DNA from 2 places in the Hydrogenophaga crocea genome. Region 1 is predicted to be linked to the other one. Evidence: riboswitches for the same ligand, from Rfam matches in the RefSeq annotation. Region 1 holds a riboswitch; the other holds the start of a gene.
The links. A riboswitch is a leader RNA that binds a small molecule or an ion and turns the genes downstream of it on or off. The one in region 1 is predicted to bind glycine.

Region 1 (7,566 bases):
GGTCTGGTGGTGCACACCGCGGGCTGGCCCATGAAGAACGACACCTACGGCGGCGGCTTCCTCTACCACCTCGAGGACAACAAGGTCACGCTGGGCCTGGTGGCCGGCCTGAACTACAGCAACCCCTGGCTGAGCCCGTTCGAGGAAATGCAGCGCTGGAAGACGCACCCGCGCATCCGCCAGTTCCTCGAAGGCGGCAAGCGCCTGAGCTACGGCGCGCGCGCCATCACCACGGGCGGCCTCATGAGCCTGCCCAAGGCGGTGTTCCCGGGCGGCGCGCTCGTGGGCTGCGACGCGGGCTACCTCAACGGCGCACGCATCAAGGGCAGCCACGCGGCGATCAAGAGCGGCATGCTCTGCGCCGAGGCCGCCTTCGAGGCCGTGCAGGCCGGCCGCCAGCACGACGAACTGGCCGCCTACCCCGCGGCCTTCGACCGGAGCTGGCTGCGCGAAGAGCTCGAGAGCTCGCGCAACTTCAAGAGCTGGTTCAAGTACGGCAACCTCATCGGCGGCCTCATGGTGGGCATCGAGCACTGGCTGCTGCCGCGCCTGGGCTTCAAGAGCCCGCCGTGGTCGCTGCACCGCGAGAAGGCCGACCACCTTTACCTCAAGCCCGCGGCCGAGTGCGAAAAGATCGCCTACCCCAAGCCCGACGGCAAGCTCACTTTCGACCGCCTGAGCAGCGTGTTCGTGAGCAACACCAACCACGAGGAACAGCAGCCCGCCCACCTCACGCTCAAGGACGCGGGCGTGCCGGTGAAGATCAACCTCGCCAAGTACGCGGGCCCCGAGAGCCGCTACTGCCCCGCGGGCGTGTACGAGTACGTCAAGACCGAAGACGGCGCCGACCGGCTGCAGATCAACGCGCAGAACTGCGTGCACTGCAAGACCTGCGACATCAAGGACCCGACGCAGAACATCGTGTGGGTCACGCCCGAGGGCGGTGGCGGGCCGAACTACGCGGGGATGTGACGCGCCGCCGCGCGGGATGTGCGTTCGTTCACATCCCTCGGCGAAAGCCGCCTGCGGGCGGCTTTTTTGCGCCCGCATGACACGCGAACGTCATGCGGCCTGCGCAGAGTGCTGCGTCATCCGTAGCACTCCCTGCCACACCCATGCTCAACAAGACCGACAAGGGCCGGGCCGAGCTGCAACCCGGCCAGCGCACCCTGGGTCAGCGCGAGCGCGCGATCCTGCTCGTGGCCGACGGCCGCAAATCCACCGCCTCGCTGCATGCCCTCTTCCACGGCGACGGCAAGGCCATCGTCGAATCGCTGATCGCGGGCGGCTACCTGCTGGACGACCGCCCGCCGCCCGCCCCGGCCCCGTCACCGGGCCTCGCGGTGCAGGGCTCGGTCGACGATTTCAGCGGCCCGCGCTCGCTGGCCAGCGCGCGCATGTTCCTGTTCGACCTCTCGGACCGCATGTTCGCGCCGCGCGACCGGCAGATGGCCGAGCGCCTGCGCGACGCGCTGCGCGAAGCGCGCGACGCCGCGAGCATGGTCGCCGTGGGCCGCGAGATGCTGGCCGAGATCGAGCGCATCGCGGGCCGCGAGCGGGCGCAGGCGGTCAGCGCGCGGCTGGCCAAACTGCTGCCGGAATCGGCCCCGCTCGGGGTTTGATCAACGCCACCCGCGTCGACTGCACTAGAATCCGCGGCGTTGCTCAGGAGAGAGCTCCCGCGTGGGGCCGCCGAAGGCGCAGGAGGCCGCAACGGCCCCGAACGCTCAGGCAAAAGGACTGGCAAACGCCCGCCGCAAGGCAGGCGATCCCCCCTGGAGAGAGGCCCCACGCGATGGGGTCCACCGAAGGAGCAAGCGCGGCATCGCCCGCGTGAATCTCTCAGGTAGAGCGGACAGCGGGGCAGCACACGGCATGCCGTGTTTCGCCCCGCGAGGGGCCTGCCCTGCCAGCGAGTCCGCCCTTGTCCGCCACCGAACTTCTCCAGACCCCGCTGCACGCCCTGCACCTCGAACTCGGTGCGCGCATGGTGCCCTTCGCGGGCTACAGCATGCCGGTGCAGTACCCCGCGGGCCTCATGGCCGAGCACCAGCACACGCGCAACGCCGCCGGCCTGTTCGACGTGTCGCACATGGGCCAGCTGCGCCTGTCGGGCCCCGAGGCCGCGGCCGCCTTCGAAAGCCTGATGCCGGTCGACGTGATCGGCCTGGCGCCGGGCAAGCAGCGCTACGGCCTGCTGCTCACCGACGAGGGCACCATCGTCGACGACCTGATGTTCGTGAACCGCGAGGACCACCTGTTCGTGATCGTCAACGGCGCCTGCAAGCACGGCGACCTCGCGCACATGCAGCAGCGCATCGGCCAGCGCTGCACCATCGAACCCCAATTCGACCGCGGCCTGCTCGCGCTGCAGGGCCCGCAGGCCGTGACCGCGCTGCAGCGCCTGCTGCCCGGCGTGGAAAAGCTGGTGTTCATGACCGGCGCGGCCTTCGAATGGCAGGGCCGGCCGCTGTTCGTCACGCGCAGCGGCTACACCGGCGAAGACGGCTTCGAGCTCTCGCTGGCCGCGGCCGACACCGAGGCCTTCGCGCGCGCGCTGCTTGCGCAGCCCGAGGTGCAGCCCATCGGCCTGGGCGCGCGCAACTCGCTGCGCCTCGAAGCCGGCCTGTGCCTCTATGGCAACGACATCGACACCACCACCACGCCCGTCGAAGCCGGCCTGAACTGGGCCATGCAGAAGGTGCGCCGCAGCGGCGGCGCGCGCGCCGGCGGCTTCCCCGGCGCCGCGCGCGTGCTCGCCCAGCTCGACGGCGCCACCCCGCCCGAGCGCGTGCGCGTGGGCCTGATCGCGCAGGAGCGCGTGCCGGTGCGCGAGCACACCGAACTGCAGAGCGAAGCGGGCGAGCGCCTGGGCGAAGTCACCAGCGGCCTGCTCGGCCCTACCATCAACCAGCCCATCGCCATGGGTTACCTGCCGCCGGCGTTCGCCGCCCCCGGCACCCGCGTGAACGCGCTGGTGCGCGGCAAGGCCGTGCCCATGGTGGTGGCGCCCATGCCCTTCGTGCCCAACCGCTACTACCGCGGCTGATCCTTCCCCCCATCCCCCAGGAGCTTTCCTCATGACCACCAAGTACACCGAAGACCATGAATGGATCACCGTGGACGGCAACGTCGCCACGGTCGGCATCACCCACCACGCGCAGGACGCGCTGGGCGACGTGGTCTTCGTCGAACTGCCCGAAGTGGGCAAGGCCTTCGCCCAGAAAGACGTGGCCGGCGTGGTCGAGTCGGTGAAGGCCGCGGCCGACGTCTACATGCCCGTGAGCGGCACCGTCACCGAGGTCAACGAAGCCCTGCGCGCCGACCCGGCGCTCGCCAACAGCGACCCGCTGGGCGCCGGCTGGTTCTTCAAGGTGCAGCTCAGCGACGCCTCGCAGGTGGACGCGCTGCTCGACAAGACCGCCTACGACGCCTTCGCCGCGAACAACTGACCACCCCCGCCCCTGCAGGAAAGCCCGAGCCATGCTCATGCCCGCCGTCAAACCCCTGGGTGAACTCGAGAACGCCAGCGAGTTCGTCGCCCGCCACATCGGCCTCACCGAGGCCGACGAGGCCCACATGCTGTCGGTGATCGGCGAGGCCTCGCGCCGCGCGCTGATCGACAGCATCGTGCCGCGCAGCATCGCGCGCAGCCAGGGCATGAAGCTGCCCGCGCCCGTGACCGAGGCCGCGGCGCTGGCCGAGCTCAAGGCCATTGCGCAGCAGAACAAGCTGCTCAAGAGCTTCATCGGCCAGGGCTACCACGGCACCCACACGCCGGGCGTGATCCTGCGCAACATCCTCGAGAACCCGGCCTGGTACACCGCCTACACGCCCTACCAGGCCGAGATCTCGCAGGGCCGCATGGAAGCGCTGGTGAACTTCCAGACCATGGTCACCGACCTCACGGGCATGGCCATCGCCAACGCGTCCATGCTCGACGAGGCCACCGCCGCGGCCGAGGCCATGACGCTGGCCAAGCGCTCGGTGAAGGCGCGCGGCAATGCCATCGTGGTCTCGGGCGACACGCACCCGCAGACCATCGAGGTGATCCAGACCCGCGCCGCGCCGCTGGGCCTGGAGGTGCGCGTGGCCATGTCGGGCGAAGAATGGGACCGCCTGCTCGCCGCCGACGACTACTTCGCGGCCTTCGCGCAGTACCCCGCCTCCAGCGGCTGGCTGCACGACTGGACGCAGGACGCGGCCACCGTGCACGGCAAACACGCGGCCTTCATCATGGCCGCCGACCTGCTCGCGCTCACGCTGCTCAAGACGCCGGCCGAGATGGGCGCCGACATCGTGGTCGGCACCACGCAGCGCTTCGGCATGCCCATGGGCAATGGCGGCCCGCACGCGGCCTTCATGGCCTGCCGCGACGAGTACAAGCGCAGCCTGCCCGGCCGCCTGGTGGGCGTGAGCGTGGACGCCCACGGCAACCCCGCCTACCGCCTGGCGCTGCAGACGCGCGAGCAACACATCCGCCGCGAGAAGGCCACGAGCAACATCTGCACCGCGCAGGTGCTGCCCGCGGTGATCGCGAGCATGTACGCCGTGTACCACGGCCCTCAGGGCTTGAAGCGCATCGCGCAGCGCGTGGCCGCCTACACCGCGGTGCTGGCGCGCGGACTGGCGCAGCTCGGCCACGCCAACACCCACCATGGCGAGCAGGGCGTGTTCGACACCGTGTGCCTGCACGTGGGCGCGGCCGAGGCCGAGGCGCTGATGGCGCGCGCGGTGGCGCACGGTGTGAACCTGCGCCGCGCCTGGGGCGAGTACGTGATGGCCACGCTCGACGAAACCACCACGCGCGAAGACATCGCGCTGCTGTGGACCATCTTCGCCAAGGACGGCCAGGCCCTGCCCGACTTCGAGGCCTTCGAGAAAGGCGTGGAGCCGCTGATCCCCACCGAACTGCGCCGCACCAGCGACTTCCTCACGCACCCGGTGTTCAACAGCCACCACAGCGAGACCGGCATGCTGCGCTACATCCGCGCGCTGTCCGACAAAGACCTCGCGCTCGACCGCAGCATGATCCCGCTCGGCTCGTGCACCATGAAGCTCAACGCGACCAGCGAGATGATCCCCATCACCTGGCCCGAGTTCGCGCACGTGCACCCCTTCGCGCCGGCCGACCAGCGCCAGGGCTACGCGCTGCTCGACCAGCAGCTGCGCCAGTGGCTGTGCGAGGCCACGGGCTACGCGGGCATCAGCCTGCAGCCCAACGCGGGTTCGCAGGGCGAGTACGCGGGCCTGCTGGTGATCCAGGCCTACCACCGTGCGCGCGGCGAAGGCCACCGCAACGTCTGCCTGATCCCCAGCAGCGCGCACGGCACCAACCCCGCGAGCGCGCAGATGGTGGGCATGCAGGTGGTGGTCACCAAGTGCGACGCCAACGGCAACGTGGACCTGGCCGACCTGCAGGCCAAGTGCGAACAGCACAGCGCGAACCTGGCCGCGGTGATGATTACCTACCCCAGCACGCACGGCGTGTTCGAGACCCAGGTGAAAGAGCTGTGTGCGCTGGTGCACCGGCACGGCGGCCGCGTCTACGTCGATGGCGCCAACATGAACGCCCTGGTGGGCGTGGCCGCGCCCGGCGAGTTCGGCGGCGACGTGAGCCACCTCAACCTGCACAAGACCTTCTGCATCCCGCACGGCGGCGGCGGCCCGGGCGTGGGCCCGGTGTGCGTGGTCGAAGACCTCGTGCCCTTCCTGCCCGGCCACGCGGCCGGCGGCCTGCCGGTGAACGGCGTGGGCGCCATTTCCGCGGCGCCGCTGGGCAACGCGGCGGTGCTGCCGATCTCGTGGATGTACATCCGCATGATGGGCGCCGAGGGCCTGCAGCGCGCCACCGAGGCGGCCATCCTTTCGGCCAACTACATCAGCGCGTGCCTCAAAGACCACTTCCCCACGCTGTACGCGAGCGCGAACGGCCACGTGGCGCACGAGTGCATCCTCGACCTGCGCGACCTGAAAGACAGCAGCGGCGTGATGGCCGAGGACGTGGCCAAGCGCCTGATCGACTACGGCTTCCACGCGCCCACGCTGTCCTTCCCCGTGGCCAACACGCTCATGGTCGAACCCACCGAGAGCGAAACGCTCGAAGAGCTCGACCGCTTCATCGACGCCATGATCGCCATCCGCGGCGAGATCGCGCGCATCGAACAGGGCGAGTGGCCGCAGGACGACAACCCGCTCAAGAACGCGCCGCACACCGCGGCCAGCCTGCTCAAGGGCGATTGGGCCCACGCCTACGGCCGCGAGGTCGGCGCGGCGTCGCTCGACGCGCGCGGCCACAACAAGTACTGGCCGCCCGTGGGCCGGGTCGACAACGTCTACGGCGACCGCAACCTGTTCTGCAGCTGCGTGCCCGTGGGCGAGCTCGCCGATTGACCTGGGGCGCGCGGGCGCGGCGGGGCGGCCGTACACTGCCGCCCTCGCCCTGCCTGCCATGAACGCGCCCGCCTTTCGGGTGTTGAGCGTCATCCCGCCGATGACGCAACTCAACACGCCCTACCCCTCCACCGCCTACCTCACGGGCTTTCTGCGCTCGCGCGGCATCGACGCCGTGCAGACCGACCTCGCGCTGGCCCTGGTGCTGCGCCTGTTCACGCCCGCCGGACTCGACGCCGTGCGCGAGCGCGCGCTCGCCCTGCCCGAGGCGCAGCGCACGGCCAGCGTGCACGCCTTCCTCGACCAGTTCGCGCGCTACCGCCGCAGCATCGCGCCCACCATCGCGTTTCTGCAGGGCCGCGACGGCACGCTCGCGCACCGCATCGCCGCGCGCGAGCTGCTGCCCGAAGGTCCGCGCTTCGCGGCGCTCGAGCAGTACGGCCACCTCAGCGGCGACGACGGCGATGGCAGCGGCGACCCGCTGGGCTGGGCCTTCGGCGCGCTGGGCACGCAAGACCGCGCGCGCCACATCGCCACCCTGTTCCTCGACGACCTCGCCGACGTGGTGCGCGACGCGGTGGACGAGCGCTTCGCCTTCGTGCGCTACGGCGAATCGCTGGCCAGCAGCCAGCCCAGCTTCGAGCCGCTCGCCCAGGCCCTGGCCGCGCCGCCCACGCTGATCGACACGCTGCTGCAATCGCTCACCCTCGAGGCCCTGGAGCGCCACGCGCCGCAGCTCGTGCTGCTCTCGGTGCCTTTCCCGGGCGCGGTCTATGGCGCGCTGCGCATCGCCCAGGCCATCAAGGCGCGCTGGCCGCAACGGCCCATCGCGCTCGGCGGCGGTTATGTGAACACCGAGCTGCGCGAACTCAATGAGCCGCGCCTGTTCGACTTCGTCGATTACGTGACGCTCGACGCCGGCGAACGGCCGCTGCTGTCGCTGATCGAGCACCTGCGCGGACAGCGCGGGCCCCAGCGGCTGCAGCGCACCTTCGTGAGAGACGCCGACGGCGCGGTGAAGTACGTGAACCTCGCCGAGCCCGACGTGCCCTTCGAAGACGTGGGCACACCCACCTGGGACGGCCTGCCGCTGCACGACTACCTGAGCCTGCTCGACATGCTCAACCCCATGCACCGGCTCTGGAGCGACGGGCGCTGGAACAAGCTCACCGT
Region 2 (7,566 bases), 890 kb from region 1:
TCGGGCGGCACCGCGCGCATGTCCACGATCAGCGCGTCGAGCTCGCGCGTGCGCAGCTTCACGAGCTGCAGCTCGGTGGGCGCGCGCACGACGCGCACGCGCACCTGCGGGTGGTGCTGCGCCATGTGGCACATCAGCGGCGTCATCAGCAGGGCGCCCGGCCCCGAGCCCAGGCCCACGCGAACCGCGCCCGCATTGGCCTGTCGCATCAGCTCGGCGCCGCGGCGCAGCTCCGAGGCCTCGAGCACGATGCGCCGCGCGCGCTCCACCACCTGACGGCCCAGCGGCGTGAGCTCGTTGCGTTTGCCCACACGGTCCAGCAGCCGCCCGCTCACCTCGTCCTCGAGCGACTGGATGCTGCGGCTCAACGCCGATTGCGTGAGGTGCAGCCGCTCGGCCGCGCGGCTGAACGAGCCGGTTTCGGCCACGGCCAGGAAATGTTCGAGGTGGCGGATGTTCATGCGGGGCCCCGGTCAAGCGAATGCGCTTCTTGAATCATTATCAAGAAAATAATGCATTGGACACATGGTAGGGCGCTGCCTAGCATGCCGCTCACCTGCTCACCGGACAGGCAACCCGCCCACACACCCCACCGCCATGACCGCCTGCAAACGCACCTTCCTCCGCCGCACCGCGGCCGTTCTGGCCGGCCTCGCGCTGACCGGCGCCGCCCTCGCCCAGACCTTCCCCTCGCGCCCCGTGACGCTGCTCGTGCCCTACCCGGCCGGTGGTGTGTCCGACGTGATCGCGCGCACCCTGAGCGGTACGCTGGCCAGGCACCTGGGCCAGCCCGTGGTGGTGGAGAACCTGGGCGGCGCCAGCGGCGGCATCGCGGCGCAGAAGCTGCTCAACAGCCCGGCCGACGGCCACGTGATCTTCCAGGGCTCGCCCAACGAACTGGTGCTCGCGCCGCTCTCGGCCTCGGCGCTCAAGTACAAGAGCGAAGACTTCCGCCTGGTGCAGATGATCACGGTGAACCCGATGGCGGTGTTCGCGCGCAAGGACCTGCCCGCGAACAACGGCGACGAGTTGCTGGCCTTCGCCCGCAAGAGCGCGGCCGAGGGCCGGCCCCTGACCTTCGCCAGCGTGGGCCCGGGCTCCATGTACCACCTGCTCGGCGAGCACTTGGCCAAGCTCACCGGCATCGCCATGACCCACGTGCCCTACAAGGGCAGCGCGCCCGCCTTCCAGGACATCATGGGCAGCCAGGTCGACTTCTTCATCACGCCCTACGGCAAGGGGCAGATCGGCATGGTCAGCGAGGGCAAGGTCAAAGTGGTGGGCGTGCTCTCGGCCGAACCCCAGGACGCGTTCAGGAACGCCGCGCCGCTGAGCGCCTCGCCCGGGCTCAAGGGCTTCGTGTTCGACACCTGGTCGGGCTACTTCGTGCGCAAGGACACGCCCGAGCCCGTCGTGCAGGCGCTGCACAAGGCGCTCAGCGAGGTCGCCAACGACCCCGAGACCCGCGCCGCGCTCGAAGCCCAGGCCATGGTGGTGCCGCGCCCGCAGCCGCTCGCGGCCGTGGCCCGGGTGTACGCGGACAACACGGAGAAGTACCGCGCCATCGCCAAGTCCATCCACCTGCAGGCGCAGTGATGGCGGCCGTCGCAGAGGCCGGCGCGCCCTACCTCGCGCAGGCGATGTCGGCGCGCATCGGCGAGTTCATCCGCCTGCGCCGCGACATCCACGCCCACCCCGAGCTCGCGTTCCAGGAGCACCGCACCTCGGCGCTGGTGGCCGACAAGCTGCGCGCCTGGGGCTACACCGTGCACACCGGCATCGGCGGCACCGGTGTGGTGGGCGTGCTGCGGCGCGGCCAGGGCACACGCCGCCTGGGCATTCGCGCCGACATGGACGCGCTGCCCATCGCCGAAGCCCCGGGCCGCGAATGGGGCAGCCGGCGCGCGGGCCTGATGCACGCCTGCGGCCACGACGGCCACACCGCGACGCTGCTCGCGGCGGCGCGCTTCATCGCCGAAGACCTGGACTTCGACGGCACGCTGCACCTGATCTTCCAGCCCGCCGAAGAAGGTGCGGCGGGCGCGCAGGCCATGATGCGCGACGGCCTGTTCGAGCGCTTTCCCTGCGACGCGGTGTACGCGCTGCACAACATCCCCGGCATCGAGGCCGGCCACTTCCACTTCCGCACTGGGGCCAGCATGGCCTCGAGCGACAACGTCACCATCCGGCTGCAGGGCGTGGGCGGTCACGGCGCGATGCCGCAGACCACCGCCGACACCGTGGTGGCCGCGGCGGCCGTCGTCACCGCGCTGCAGACCGTGGTCTCGCGCAACGTGGACCCGCTGCACAGTGCGGTGGTCACGGTGGGCGCGCTGCACGCGGGCCAGGCCAACAACGTGATTCCCGAGGAGGCCACGCTCGAGCTCAGCGTGCGCGCGCTCGACCGCGGGGTGCGCGCGCTGCTGCGCGAGCGCATCACCGAGCTGGTGCAGCTGCAGGCCGCGAGCTTCAAGGTGAAGGCCCTGATCGACTGGCGCGAGGGCTATCCCGTGCTCGTGAACACGCCCGCCGAAACCCGGCTCGCCGCCGGGTTGGCGCGCGAGCTGTTCGGCGCAGCGCGCGTGAACACCGAGGCCGCGCCGCTCACCGCGAGCGAAGACTTCGCCTTCATGCTCGAAGCCGTGCCCGGCTGCTACGTGTTCGTGGGCAACGGCGGCCCCGGCACGCCGGGCGCCTGCTCGGTGCACAACCCGGGCTACGACTTCAACGACGCGATCATCGAACCCGGCGCGCAACTGTGGACACGGTTGGTGGCCGATTACCTGAAGGCGTCTGGCTGATCTCACGCGCACCGCATTTCCCCGCACGGACCGGGAGAGCCCGCGCCCCCCGGCGCGGCGCCGAAGGAGCAACCGCCCCGGAAACTCTCAGGCCCCAGGACCGGCCCGTGCGCTCAACACTCTGAAGAGTTGCCGCGCTTCGTCAGCCGGCACACCGAAGGAGCAAGCCCCGCCGCGGCCCGCGCGCAGGGTGAATCTCTCAGGTACCGGACAGAGGGGGCGCAGACCGCGCGGTTGCGCGGTCTGCCCACATCCTCGTCCGACGCCTGGAGCGCATCCATGAAATCCTTTGCCGTCATCGGTGGTGGCATCACCGGCATCACCACCGCCTACGCCCTGGCCCGCCGCGGCTTCGCCGTCACGCTCTTCGAGCGGCACCGCTACGCCGCGATGGAGACCTCGTTCGCCAACGGCGGCCAGCTCTCGGCCTCGAACGCCGAGACCTGGACCCATCCCTCGACACTGCTCAAGGGCCTCAAGTGGATGCTGCGCCAGGACGCACCGCTGCTCGTGAACCCGCGGCCGGGCTGGCACAAGCTGTCGTGGTTCGCGGAATTCATCGCCAGCATCCCGCGCTACGAGGCCAACACCATCGAGACCACGCGGCTGGCGATCGCCGCGCGCGCACACCTGTTCGACTGGGCCGAGCGCGAGGGCATCGACTTCGACCACCGGCGCGAAGGCATCCTGCACATCTACCGCGACCGCCAGGGCTTCGAACACGCAGGCCGCGTGTCGCGCCTGCTCGCCGCAGGCGGCCTGCAGCGCCGCGCCGTGACGCCCGAGGAGATGCGCGCCATCGAGCCCACGCTGGCCGGCACCTACCACGGCGGCTACTACACCGAAAGCGATTCCACCGGCGACATCCACCGCTTCACGCAAGGCCTGGCCGCGGCCTGCGAGCGCCTGGGCGTGCGCACCGTGTACGGCCGCGAGGTGCGTTCGCTGCGCAGCGACGACCGCCGCGCCACGGTGACGCTGGCCGGCGAACACGGCCACGAGGAACACGCCTTCGACGCGCTCGTGGTCTGCGCGGGCGTGAACAGCCGCGCGCTCGCGGCGCAGCTCGGCGATCGCATCAACGTGTACCCGGTCAAGGGCTATTCGATCACGGTGAACCTCACCGACGAGGCCAGCCGCGCCGCCGCGCCCACGGTGAGCCTGCTCGACGACGAGACCAAACTCGTGACCAGCCGCCTCGGCCCCGACCGCTTCCGCGTGGCGGGCACGGCCGAGTTCAACGGCTTCAACCGCGACATCCGCGCCGACCGCATCCGCCCGCTGGTGGACTGGGTGCAGCAATGCTTCCCCGGCGTGAGCACGCGCCAGGTGGTGCCCTGGGCCGGCCTGCGGCCCATGATGCCGGACATGATGCCGCGCGTGGGCCGCGGCCGCCGCGCCAACGTGTTCTACAACACCGGCCACGGCCACCTGGGCTGGACGCTCAGCGCGGCCACGGCCGACCTGCTGGGCGAGCTCGTGAGCGGCAGCGCGCGCGCGGGCGGGCGGCCGCTGGCGCACCCGCTCGAGCCGGCGCGGCGCGCGGGCTGAGGCCACGCAGACCTGCAACAATGCGCCGGTGAAAAAGGTCGCCATCGTCCAGTCCAACTACATCCCCTGGAAGGGCTACTTCGACCTCATCGCCTCGGTCGACGAGTTCGTGCTGTACGACGACATGCAGTACACACGGCGCGACTGGCGCAACCGCAACCGCATCAAGACACCGCAGGGCCCGCAGTGGCTCACGGTGCCGGTGCGGGCGAGCGGGCGCTACCACCAGACCATCCGCGAGACCGAGATCGACGGCACCGACTGGGCCGCCGACCACTGGCGCGCGCTCACGCTCAACTACCGGCGCGCGCCGCACTTCGAGGCCATCGCGGCCTGGCTCGAGCCGATCTACCTCGGCGCGCCGCACACGCACCTGTCGGCGCTCAACCGGCAACTGATCGAGGCCGTGTGCGCCTACCTGGGCATCACCACGGTGCTGCGCAACTCGTGGGACTACACGCTGGCCGAGGGCAAGAGCGAGCGCCTGGCCGACCTGGTGCAACAGGCCGGCGGCACCGACTACGTGTCGGGCCCGGCCGCGCGCGACTACCTCGACGAGGCCGTATTCACCGAACGCGGCCTGCGCGTGCACTGGTTCGACTACGGCGGCTACCCCGCCTACCCCCAGCTCTGGGGCGATTTCGTGCACGAGCTCAGCGTGCTCGACCTGCTGTTCCACTGCGGGCCACAATCGGCCCGTCACATGAAGCACGTGCCCCATGACCGCTCCTGACCTGCTGGCCCCGCTGGCCGGCTACTACGCCGACAAGATCGCGCGCCACGGCCAGACGCCGCAGGGCGTGGACTGGAACGGCGAGCAGGGCCAGTGGCTGCGCTTCGAGCAGTTGCTGCGCGTGGCCGACGGCCTGGCTGCGCCTTCGATCAACGACCTGGGCTGCGGCTACGGCGCGCTGCTCGACTTCCTGGTGGCGCGCGGCCGTGAGGCCGACTACCTGGGCGTGGACGTGGCCGCGCCCATGGTGGCCGCGGCGCGCGAGCGCCACGCGGGCCGCGCGAACGCGCGCTTCATCGAGGCCGCGCGGCCCGACCGCGTGGCCGACGTGGGCCTGGCCAGCGGCATCTTCAGCGTGCGCCTGAACACGCCCGACGAGGCCTGGTTCGAGCACATCGTGGCCACGCTCGACGTGCTGCACGAAACCAGCCGCGCGGGCTTCGCCTTCAACTGCCTCACCAGCTATTCCGACGCCGACAAGATGCGGCCCGACCTTTACTACGCCGACCCCTGCCGCCTGTTCGACCTCTGCAAGCGCCGCTATTCGCGCCAGGTCGCGCTGCTGCACGACTACGGGCTGTGGGAGTTCACCCTCATCGTGCGCCAATGAAGCCCACCCCCCTCATTGCCTTCGTCGACCACGAAATTGGCCACCGCCTGCTGCAGCGGCTGATCGACGAGCACGCGCGGGGCGGCATTGCGCTGGTGGCCGTGGTGACCACGCAGGACAACGGCCAGCGCTGGTGGCCCGGCGTGGCCGGGCTGTGCAAGGCCGCGGGCCTGCCGCTGCACCGCTTCGGCCCCGGCCTGCAACCGCACGATCTGCCCGAGGCCGAGCTGCACCTGCTGCTGAGCTGGAAGCACCTGATGCCCGCGCCCTGGCTCGCGCGGCCGCGGCGCGGCACCCTCAACCTGCACTACAGCCTGCTGCCCGCGCACCGCGGCGCCTACCCGGTGAACTGGGCCCTGATCCAGGGCGACCGCCGCACCGGCGTGAGCCTGCACTGGGTGGACGAACGCGTGGACCACGGCCCCCTGCTGCTGCAGCGCGCCCTCGACATCGCGCCCGGCGACACCGCGCGCAGCCTGCAGCGCCGGCTCGACGACCTCGCCGCGAGCGCCTTCGACGAGCTGCTGCCCTGGCTGCGCGACCCGGCGCAGCCCGCGCCCACGGCCACGGCCGACGCACCGGCCAGCTACCACAGCGCGGCCGATTTCGCGGCCGGCGCCGCACTCGACCCCGACAGCACCTGGCGCGCGGGCGACCTGATCAACCTGCTGCGCGGCCGCAGCTTCCTGCCCGACAGCCGCCTGCTGCACCTCACCGACCCGGCCACCGGCCGCCGCGTGTACCTGCGCCTCGAGCTCGAGGACGAGGCCGCACCGCCGCCCGCCGAACCGCCGAACTGACGGGTTTCCGCCCCGTTTCTCCGCGCCTGCGCCGCGGGGGCGCTGCCTACACTGCCTGCCAGTGCTTTGTCCACCCGTGGCACCCGGCAACCCATGGACCGCTCCCCCCTGCTCGTCTTCACCACCGGCCGCAACTGCGCGGCCTACGTGGAGGACAACATCCGCTCGATCGCGCGCCAGACGCTCGCGAACGCGCACGTGCTGTTCGTGGACGACGCCTCCGACGACGGCACCGACCGCCTCGCGCAGGCCGCGCTGCAGCGCTGGCTGCCCGGGCGCCACCACTTCGTGCGCAACCCCGAACGCATGGGCAAGGCCCACAACGCCAGCGTGCACCTGCGCGCGCTCGCGCCCGGCTACGAGGCCGTGGCCGTGGTCGACGCCGACGACCTGCTGATCGACATCACCGTGCTCGAACAGCTCGTGCGCGCCTACCAGCAGGGCGAGGACGTGGTGTGGACCAACTACCTGAGCGACCAGGGCCGCTTCGGCGAGAACGGCCCGCTCAACCGCTACGTGCCGCCGCGCCAGCAGCCCTGGCTCAGCAGCCACCTCTTCAGCTTCCGCGCCGCGCTGCTCGCGCGCGTGCCGCACGGCCATTTCCAGTACCCCGACGGCCGCTGGCTCGACGCCGCCTGCGACCTGGCCATCGCCTACCCCATGCTCGACCAGACGCGGCGCTGGCGCTACCTGCCGGTGCGCGCCTACTGCTACACCGAGAGCAACCCGGGCTCGCACCACCGGCTCGCGGGCGAGGCGCAGAGCCTGTCGTCGCCCAGGCAGCGCGAATGCGCGCGCATCGTGCTCGCCAAGCGGCCGCTGCCGCGCATCGACGAGCCCGAGGCCGACGGCCTGCACGCCACGCCCGCGGTCCCCGCGCCGGCCGAGGCCGCCGCCTCGCCCTGGACCGCCGCGCGCCTGGCGCTGGCCGTGCCCGCGCTGCTGCGCGAACTGCCGGCCAGCACGCTGGAGGCGCTCGACCCCGAACTGCTCTGGGACTGGTGGCAGTGGCTGGACACGCACCGCGGCGCGCGTGTGCTCGCGCTGGGCGACGACGCCCACACGCAGGCG

Region 2: another riboswitch for glycine. It lies ahead of G9Q37_RS21615 (D-amino acid dehydrogenase); the one in region 1 lies ahead of gcvT (glycine cleavage system aminomethyltransferase GcvT).

Annotation. Positions count from the first base shown of each region.
Region 1 is NZ_CP049989.1:859,734-867,299, reverse strand. Features, by position in the region: gene G9Q37_RS04130 (electron transfer flavoprotein-ubiquinone oxidoreductase) at 1-972, shown strand, start outside; gene G9Q37_RS04125 (hypothetical protein) at 1,116-1,622, shown strand; glycine riboswitch at 1,657-1,752, shown strand; glycine riboswitch at 1,766-1,869, shown strand; gene gcvT (glycine cleavage system aminomethyltransferase GcvT) at 1,988-3,049, shown strand; gene gcvH (glycine cleavage system protein GcvH) at 3,081-3,452, shown strand; gene gcvP (aminomethyl-transferring glycine dehydrogenase) at 3,484-6,393, shown strand; gene G9Q37_RS04105 (radical SAM protein) at 6,452-7,566, shown strand, end outside.
Region 2 is NZ_CP049989.1:4,527,806-4,535,371, reverse strand. Features, by position in the region: gene G9Q37_RS21630 (LysR family transcriptional regulator) at 1-461, opposite strand, end outside; gene G9Q37_RS21625 (Bug family tripartite tricarboxylate transporter substrate binding protein) at 598-1,596, shown strand; gene G9Q37_RS21620 (M20 aminoacylase family protein) at 1,596-2,801, shown strand; glycine riboswitch at 2,913-3,025, shown strand; gene G9Q37_RS21615 (D-amino acid dehydrogenase) at 3,081-4,352, shown strand; gene G9Q37_RS21610 (WbqC family protein) at 4,381-5,085, shown strand; gene G9Q37_RS21605 (class I SAM-dependent methyltransferase) at 5,072-5,695, shown strand; gene G9Q37_RS21600 (formyltransferase family protein) at 5,692-6,495, shown strand; gene G9Q37_RS21595 (glycosyltransferase) at 6,589-7,566, shown strand, end outside.